DNA from 2 places in the Pseudomonas sp. PP3 genome. Region 2 is predicted to be linked to the other one. Evidence: predicted binding sites of a transcription regulator. Region 2 holds the regulator's gene; the other holds the start of a gene.
The links. Region 2 encodes sigma-54, which starts transcription at its own class of promoters, with help from an activator protein. Its sites were predicted from a motif close to ANTGGCATNNANNTTGCTNT; they were not measured.
Positions count from the first base shown of each region.

Region 1: glnK (P-II family nitrogen regulator) is a predicted target of sigma-54. The motif match lies at 1,848-1,867, and genes of this name have one in related genera.

Region 1 is NZ_HG995459.1:194,889-199,264, forward strand. It holds partial or broken gene KHO07_RS29075 (patatin-like phospholipase family protein) at 1-31, shown strand, start outside; partial or broken gene KHO07_RS00825 (magnesium chelatase domain-containing protein) at 327-1,172, opposite strand; gene KHO07_RS00830 (accessory factor UbiK family protein) at 1,387-1,653, opposite strand; gene glnK (P-II family nitrogen regulator) at 2,074-2,412, shown strand; gene KHO07_RS00840 (ammonium transporter) at 2,448-3,785, shown strand; gene KHO07_RS00845 (secondary thiamine-phosphate synthase enzyme YjbQ) at 4,000-4,376, shown strand, end outside.
Region 2 is NZ_HG995459.1:5,414,663-5,419,038, reverse strand. It holds gene rapZ (RNase adapter RapZ) at 1-133, opposite strand, end outside; gene ptsN (PTS IIA-like nitrogen regulatory protein PtsN) at 136-600, opposite strand; gene raiA (ribosome-associated translation inhibitor RaiA) at 613-921, opposite strand; gene KHO07_RS24680 (RNA polymerase factor sigma-54) at 996-2,489, opposite strand; gene lptB (LPS export ABC transporter ATP-binding protein) at 2,672-3,397, opposite strand; gene lptA (lipopolysaccharide transport periplasmic protein LptA) at 3,397-3,945, opposite strand; gene lptC (LPS export ABC transporter periplasmic protein LptC) at 3,932-4,376, opposite strand, start outside.

The DNA.
Region 1 (4,376 bases), 1.2 Mb from region 2:
TTTCCTGGCTCGATCCTGTCGAGGGCTGATCAATATGCGCTTTCACCTATCTGGCAAGCTACGAAATCACCGAAATTTGCTTTATGTGGAATTATGCAAAAATTCATAATTTCTCTCATTGTCTGTTTGGGCTATGAAACTGAAAGGTGCAAGGTGCTTGTAAGCCGACTCGGCAACACGCGTTGGGCCTAACTTTGCAGTTGGAAAGTTTAGGGGGAACTTCACATACCGCGTCAAACTAGCCTTAACAGTGGCTGAGGTCGCTAGTTGCTGCGGTGTCAGTCGCATTTATTTAGAAGTAGTCGCATTTATTTCTGAAAACTACAGCCGCCCCCCACGAGTGCAGGCCCGGAAGCCGAGTGATGGGGCTGGCGGAAGGGTCGTTGCGGCCAATGACTCAAGGGCGAGCAACTGACCACCGATTGAATCGCCGCCACTTCCAGCGCCTCAGACTCCGCCAGCGGGGGCAGCAAGCCCGGCAGACGACTCGCCAGCAGCGTCTTGCCCGTCCCTGGCGGCCCGCTGAACAGAAGATTATGAGCGCCCGCCGCCGCAATCAGCAGCGCACGCTTGGCGGCTTGTTGCCCCTGGACCTCGTTCAAGTCGGGGTAGGGTTTGCTGGCGTGAATCAAGCCATCGGAGACATAGGGTTCGACTGGCGTGTGCCCGTTGAAATGGGCGACGGCTTCCAGCAGATGATCCACCGCAATCACCTTCAAGCCGGACGCCAGGCACGCCTCCTCGGCATTCGCCCGCGGCACCATCAGCGAGCGCCCGGCCTTGCGCGCCGCCAATGCCGCCGGCAAGACGCCGCGCACGGCACGTACCGCGCCTGATAGCGCCAACTCACCCAGACATTCCACATCATCGAGCGTCAGCGTCGGCACCTGCACACTGGCCGAGAGAATCCCCAACGCAATCGCCAGGTCGAACCGCCCGCCATCCTTGGGCAAATCCGCCGGCGCCAGATTCAGCGTGATCCGCCTCGCCGGAAATTGCAGCCCCGAATTGATAATCGCACTGCGTACCCGATCCTTACTCTCTTTCACCGCCGCCTCGGGCAGGCCGACCATAGTCAGCGATGGCAAACCGTTGGCCAGATGGACTTCGACAGTGACAGCGGGTGCATCCACGCCAATCTGGGCGCGGCTGTGGACGATGGAGAGGGACATGGTCGTTCCTTGAGATGAATCGGGGCCGCTTCCTGCGGGTTTTTTGAAGGGTAGTTGGCGGAGGAGTTTCTGGCGGGGTGTTTGAGGAGGCAAACCTTCACTGGATGTTGCAGGTGCTAAGTCTGTAGGAGCCGGCTTGCTGGCGATAGCGATTGGTCAGGCGACAAATGTATCGACTGTACAACCGCGATCGCCAGCAAGCCGGCTCTTACAATTATTCGGTTTCTGCTGGTGGGCTTAGCTTCGCTTCCATCTCTGCGACCTTCGCCTCGAGTGCCTCCAGGCGTGCCCGGGTGCGCGCCAGCACGACCATCTGGCTGTCGAACTCTTCCCTGCTCACCAGGTCCAGCTTGCTGAAGCCGCTCTGCAACAGCGCCTTGAACTGGCTTTCGATTTCGCTTTTCGGCAGGGGGGTGTCGCCGCTGAAGAGGCGGGAGGCGGTGCCGGTCAGGGCGTCGAGGAAGTCTTTGGGCGCGAGCATGGGAAGAGGTCCTGATAACAATGGCGGGCAGTGTATCACGCAGTGTCTATAGTCATTTTCGCGGGCAAGGGATGCACGCTTTTCGCGCATGCGGACGGACGGCATCGCACCGTTGTTGTGCGTATCACGTTGGGTGTTGGAGTGAAGTTGTCGCCATCTGCAAGCAAAGGCTTGAAAACAGAGGATTTTGTGGAGATGGCAAGGTTTCTGCTTAGACGCTAGTGACCCATGCACTGATGCAGTCGCTGTGACGAATGCAGTGCGCCAGGCGAAACGGGGGAGTGTTTCGCAAGGAGCGGTTAACTGGCGTCGGACGGGCAGGTTAGAGCCGACGATGCGTTACAAAGCCAGGCACTGCGCTTAGACTTGAGACGGGTTTGTTTTCCTGGGGCAAGTCCACCAATTCGGGAGAGAGTTTTCATGAAGCTAGTCACTGCCATCATCAAGCCGTTCAAGTTGGACGACGTGCGCGAGTCGTTGTCCGAGATCGGCGTGCAGGGCATTACCGTTACTGAAGTCAAAGGCTTCGGTCGGCAGAAGGGTCACACCGAGCTGTATCGCGGCGCGGAGTACGTGGTCGATTTCCTGCCAAAGGTGAAGATTGATGTCGCCATTGACGACAAGGATCTCGACCGGGTTATCGAGGCGATAACCAAGGCCGCCAACACCGGCAAGATCGGTGACGGCAAGATCTTCGTGGTCAATCTGGAACAGGCGATTCGCATCCGTACCGGCGAAACCGATACCGACGCAATCTAAGCCGCCACAAACCCAACGCCCCAGGAGAAAACAATATGACTCTGCGTAAATTCGCAGGGCTAGGAGCCCTGTTGTCCATCGTAATGCCCAGCCTTGCTTTGGCGGCAGACGAAGTGGCGGCCCCAGTCCTCAACTCCGGCGATACCGCCTGGATGTTGACCTCGACAGCACTCGTGCTGTTCATGACCATTCCCGGCCTCGCGCTGTTCTACGGCGGCATGGTTCGGTCGAAAAACATTCTTTCCGTGATGATGCAGTGCTTCGCCATTACCGGCCTGATCAGCGTCCTGTGGGTCATTTATGGCTACAGCATCGCGTTCGACACCACCGGCATGGAGCAAGGCGTCGTCAACTTCAACTCGTTCTTCGGTGGCATGGGCAAGGCTTTCCTCGCCGGTGTCACGCCATCGAGCCTGACCGGCCCGGCGGCGCTGTTCCCTGAGGCGGTGTTCATCACCTTCCAGATGACCTTCGCCATCATCACCCCGGCGCTGATCGTCGGTGCCTTCGCCGAGCGGATGAAATTCTCCGCGATGCTGATCTTCATGGGCATCTGGTTCACCCTGGTTTATGCGCCGATCGCCCACATGGTCTGGTCCGGTAACGGCGGCCTGATGTGGGACTGGGGTGTGCTCGACTTCGCTGGCGGCACCGTGGTGCACATCAACGCCGGTGTGGCGGGTCTGATTGCCTGCCTGGTACTGGGCAAGCGCAAAGGCTTCCCGACCACCCCGATGGCACCGCACAACCTCGGTTACACCCTGATGGGCGCCGCGATGCTGTGGGTTGGCTGGTTCGGTTTCAACGCCGGTTCCGCTGCCGCGGCCAACGGCACCGCCGGTATGGCGATGCTGGTGACCCAGATCGCTACCGCCGCTGCAGCACTGGGCTGGATGTTCGCCGAATGGGTCACCCACGGTAAGCCAAGTGCACTGGGTATTGCTTCGGGTGTGGTCGCCGGTCTCGTCGCCATCACTCCGGCCGCTGGCACCGTTGGCCCGATGGGCGCACTGGTGATCGGTCTGGCTGCAGGCGTGGTGTGCTTCTTCTGCGCGACCACCCTGAAACGCAAACTCGGTTATGACGATTCCCTCGACGCCTTCGGCGTACACGGTATCGGCGGCATCCTCGGCGCGATCCTGACCGGTGTGTTCGCTGCACCATCCCTGGGTGGCTTCGGCACCGTGACCGACATCGCCGCACAAGTCTGGATTCAGTGCAAAGGTGTGGGCTTCACCGTGATCTACACCGCGATCGTCACCTTTATCATCCTCAAGGTCCTCGACGCCGTCATGGGCCTGCGGATCACCGAAGAAGAAGAGGCCGTCGGCATCGATCTGGCGCTTCACAACGAACGCGGCTACAACTTGTAAGCACGCGCATAAAAAACTTGCCCGGCTTGCCGGGCATTTTTTTGTCTGGAATTTGTCATTGGATGTGTGGCTGAAAGGTTTTTTCTGACAGCTTTGTGAACGTTTACGGCAGGCGTTTTTCTGCGGGCAATCGCTTACGCAATGGAAGGAATATTAGGGCCTTTGTTTTTTCCCAGAGCGCGCTAGAATGCGCCCCGAACGTGCGGAGAACTGTATGTGGCAACAGACTCTGATTACCCTGCGGGCGAGGCCCCGGGGCTTTCATCTGGTAACGGACGAGTTACTCGCCGGCTTGCCTGAACTCAAGGCGTGTCGGGTCGGTCTGTTGCATTTGTGGCTGCAGCATACCTCGGCGTCGTTGACCATCAACGAGAACGCCGATCCGGCGGTACGTCGCGACTTCGAACGATTTTTCAATCGTCTGATCCCACAAGGAACAGACGGCTATGAGCATAACGACGAAGGCCTGGACGACCTCCCGGCGCACTTCAAGGCCAGCGTGCTTGGTTGTCAGCTCAGTTTGCCGATCTCGGCAGGCCGACTGGCGTTAGGGACCTGGCAAGGCGTTTATCTGGGCGAGCACCGTGATCA
Region 2 (4,376 bases):
GTGCGCGCTCGGCCAGCTCTGGCAGCAACCCGGCAGGCAGGTTGTCGATGCAGTAATAGCCGTTGTCCTCGAGTACATCGAGGGCGGTACTTTTACCTGAGCCGGAGCGACCGCTGACGATGATCAAGCGCATGATTAATGCCCGTTTTGCTCGTCCAGGACAACCTGATACAAGGCTTCATTGCTCGGCGCGCTGCGCAGTTTTTCACGCACTTCCTTGCGGTCGAGCATGCTGGCGATCTGACGAAGCAGTTCCAGGTGCGCATCGGTAGCGGCTTCCGGGACCAGCAGAACGAACAGCAGGTCAACCGGTGCGCCGTCGATGGCATCGAAATCGATAGGGGCGTCAAGGTGCATCAAGGCACTGATGGGTGAAGTACAGCCCTTGAGGCGGCAGTGGGGGATGGCGATACCGTTGCCAAAACCGGTTGAACCGAGTTTTTCACGGGCGACCAGGCTCTCGAAGACATCCTGCATGGCCAGATCCGGCACTTCGCGATGGATGAGGTTGGCAATTTGCTCGAGGGCTTTCTTTTTACTGCCGCCCGGCACGTTCACCAGGGAACGGCCGGGGGTCAGGATGCTTTCAAGTCGGATCATGGGTAGGGAGTGTTAACGACCGGTCGCGCCCTGGAGGAGGCTCTGGGTCTTTTCCTTATGCTTTTTGAGTTGTTTATCCAGCTTGTCGGTCAAGGCGTCGATCGCTGCGTACATGTCGGTATGTTCCGCGTTGGCGACCACTTCATTGCCGGGAATATGCAGCGTGGCTTCGATTTTCTGTTTGAGCTTTTCGACCGTCATCGTGACCTGCACGTTGGTGATCTTGTCGAAATGCCTCTCTAATCGTTCGAGTTTTTCGCCGATGTAGGTGCGAAGAGGTTCGGTCACTTCCAGTTGGTGTCCACTGATGTTGACTTGCATACAGCTTCTCCTTCGTTGCCAGTGCATAAAGCGGCAGATCAGATGATCTGCCACTGGAACGCTGTGGCGTGGCTCTACATCAACCGCTTGCGTTCGCTCGAAGGCGCGATCCCGAGGGATTCGCGGTACTTGGCGACGGTGCGGCGAGCCACCTGAATGCCTTGTGCCTCCAGTAAACCAGCGATCTTGCTGTCACTCAACGGCTTTTTCTGATTTTCAGCGGCAACCAGTTTTTTGATGATCGCGCGGATCGCCGTAGACGAGCATTCGCCGCCTTCGGAGGTGCTGACGTGGCTGGAGAAAAAGTATTTCAGCTCATAAATTCCCCGAGGGGTATGCATGAACTTTTGTGTGGTCACCCGGGAGATGGTCGACTCGTGCATGCCGACTGCTTCAGCAATGTCATGCAGGACCAGGGGTTTCATGGCTTCGTCGCCGTATTCCAGGAAGCCGCGCTGATGCTCGACGATCTGGGTGGCTACTTTCATCAGGGTTTCGTTGCGGCTCTGCAGGCTCTTGATGAACCAGCGGGCTTCCTGCAACTGATTGCGCATGAAGGTGTTGTCGGCGCTGGTGTCGGCCCGGCGTACAAAGCCGGCGTACTGGGCGTTGACCCGCAGCCGTGGCACCGATTCCTGATTGAGCTCCACCAGCCAGCGTTCGTTGTCCTTGCGCACGATGACGTCGGGAACGACGTACTCGGCTTCGGAGGACTCGATTTGCGAGCCCGGGCGCGGGTTGAGGCTCTGAACCAGTTCGATGACCTGGCGCAGTTCGTCTTCCTTGAGCTTCATGCGACGCATCAGCTGGCTGTAATCACGGCTGCCGAGCAGGTCGATGTAGTCAGTGACCAGACGCTTGGCTTCAGCCAGCCACGGTGTCTTGGCAGGCAGCTGGCGCAGTTGCAGCAACAGGCATTCGCCGAGGTTGCGGGCGCCGATGCCGGCCGGTTCGAATTGCTGGATGCGGTGCAGGACGGCTTCGATTTCGTCCAGTTCGATGTCCAGTTCCGGATCGAACGCTTCAAGGATTTCCTCGAGTGTCTCGTCCAGATAGCCCTGATTGTTAATGCAATCGATCAGGGTCACGGCAATCAGGCGATCGGTGTCGGACATCGGTGCCAGGTTCAGTTGCCACAGCAGATGGCTCTGCAGGCTCTCGCCGGCCGAGGTGCGGGTGGTGAAATCCCACTCGTCGTCATCGTTGCTCGGCAGGCTGCTGGCGCTGGTCTGGTAGACGTCTTCCCACGCGGTATCGACCGGCAGCTCATTGGGGATACGCTCGTTCCAGTCGCCTTCCTCGAGGTTATCTACCGTCGGGGCGCTTTCCTGGTAAGAGGGTTCCTGGATCTCTACGTTGGGTTTTTGTTCGGCGTTGTCGGCCAGGGGGTCGGAATTGTCGAAATCCTCGCCTTCTTCCTGGCGTTCGAGCATCGGATTGGACTCCAGGGCCTCCTGGATTTCCTGTTGCAGGTCCAGGGTCGACAATTGGAGCAGGCGGATGGCCTGTTGCAGCTGCGGTGTCATCGTCAGCTGCTGGCCCATTCTCAAGACTAGCGATGGTTTCATGGCAGGGGCTTAACACCTTATTCGCCGGCGCACATGCGCCATCCACTACAGGGCGCCGAAGCGCCAAACATAAGCAAATTATATGCCTGAAACTGAAGTGTTTGCCTAGAGCGCTGTAACAATAAAAACCTGTTGATTTTTACTGTTTGTCGCGAACTGTGCCGCCATCACGACTTCAGCGCTTACAGGCGGAACTCGTGGCCCAGATACACTTCCTTGACCAGATCGTTAGCCAGGATGGTCTCGGCGTCGCCTTCAGCGATCAGCTGGCCATCGTTGACGATGTAGGCGGTCTCACAGATATCCAGGGTTTCACGGACGTTGTGGTCAGTGATCAGTACGCCAATGCCTTTGGCCTTGAGGTGATGGATGATCTGTTTGATGTCGCCCACCGAAATCGGGTCCACACCGGCGAAAGGTTCGTCGAGGAGGATGAATTTCGGGTTGGTGGCCAGTGCCCGGGCGATTTCCACGCGGCGGCGCTCACCACCAGACAGGCTCATGCCGAGGTTGTCGCGGATGTGGCTGATGTGGAATTCCTGCAGCAGGCTTTCCAGTTCCTTGCGACGGCCGGCCTTGTCGAGTTCCTTGCGGGTCTCGAGGATCGCCATGATGTTGTCGGCTACCGAGAGTTTGCGGAAGATCGATGCTTCTTGCGGAAGATAGCCGATGCCAGCCTTCGCACGACCGTGCATTGGCTGGTGGCTGACGTCCAGGTCGTCGATCAGTACGCGGCCCTGATCGGCCTGCACCAGGCCGACGATCATGTAGAAGCAGGTGGTCTTGCCGGCGCCGTTGGGGCCGAGCAGGCCGACGATCTGACCGCTGTCGATAGACAGGCTGACGTCACGCACGACCTGGCGGCTCTTGTAGCTCTTGGCCAGATGCTGAGCTTTCAGAGTTGCCATTACTGGGCCTTTTGCTCGTCGGTTTTCTTTTTCGGCTGGATCACCATGTCAATGCGCGGACGCGACTCGGTCACGTTGGTGCCTGTTGCGCGGCCGGCGCTGGCGAGCTTCTTGTTGGTGTCATAGACGATTTTCTCGCCCTGGGTCACGTTGCCGTCCTTGTCGATGACCTTGGCGCGGTCGATCAGCACGACGCGGTCTTGCGTGGCGTGGTACTGGATGGTGACGCCGTAGCCCTGCACCGGCTTGGTGTCGCCCGCCGTTTGCAGTTGCTCGAAGTAGGCCAGGTTGCCCACCGAAGTCACAACGTCGATGTCGCCATTCGGCGCACGGGTCATGGTGACTTTATTGCCGGTCACTTTCATCGACCCTTGGGTAATGATCACATCGCCCGTGTAGGTGGCAACGCCATTCTTGTCGTCCAGTTGGGCATCGTCGGCCTGAATGCGGATAGGCTGCTGCTGATCGGTCGGCAGAGCCCAGGCGCTCACGCTTCCCAGTGCTGCGCCCAGACCGAGCAAAATAGGGAGGGTTTTAACGAGCCTCATACTGTCCTCTTACGTTCGATAGCAGGTGTATCCTGCTTTCTTTCAAATACGCTTTCATTCCCTTGCCAGTCGATACACCGCCAGCGCCGTCGATTCTAACGGGTTGCTCGGTCTGCGCATATTGCTGCTGCGGGAACACCGTCATACGAGTGGTGGTGATCAGGGTTCTGCGGTTTTTCTCGTCGAAACGCGTGATGCGTACCGAGTCGATCAGTTCGACCTGGGTGCCGTCAGGATTGACCTCACCCTTTTCGCTCTGGACGTGCCACGGGAACTGCGTGCCGCGGAACATGTTCAGGTCCGGGTTGGTCAGCAGCGTCACTTCGGTCGCCTTCACGTGCTCGACCTTGTCCGACGTCATTTCATACTGCAACTTGCCGTCGGGCAGGTACTGCACGCTGTGGGCGTTGATGGCGTAGTAGTCGATTGCG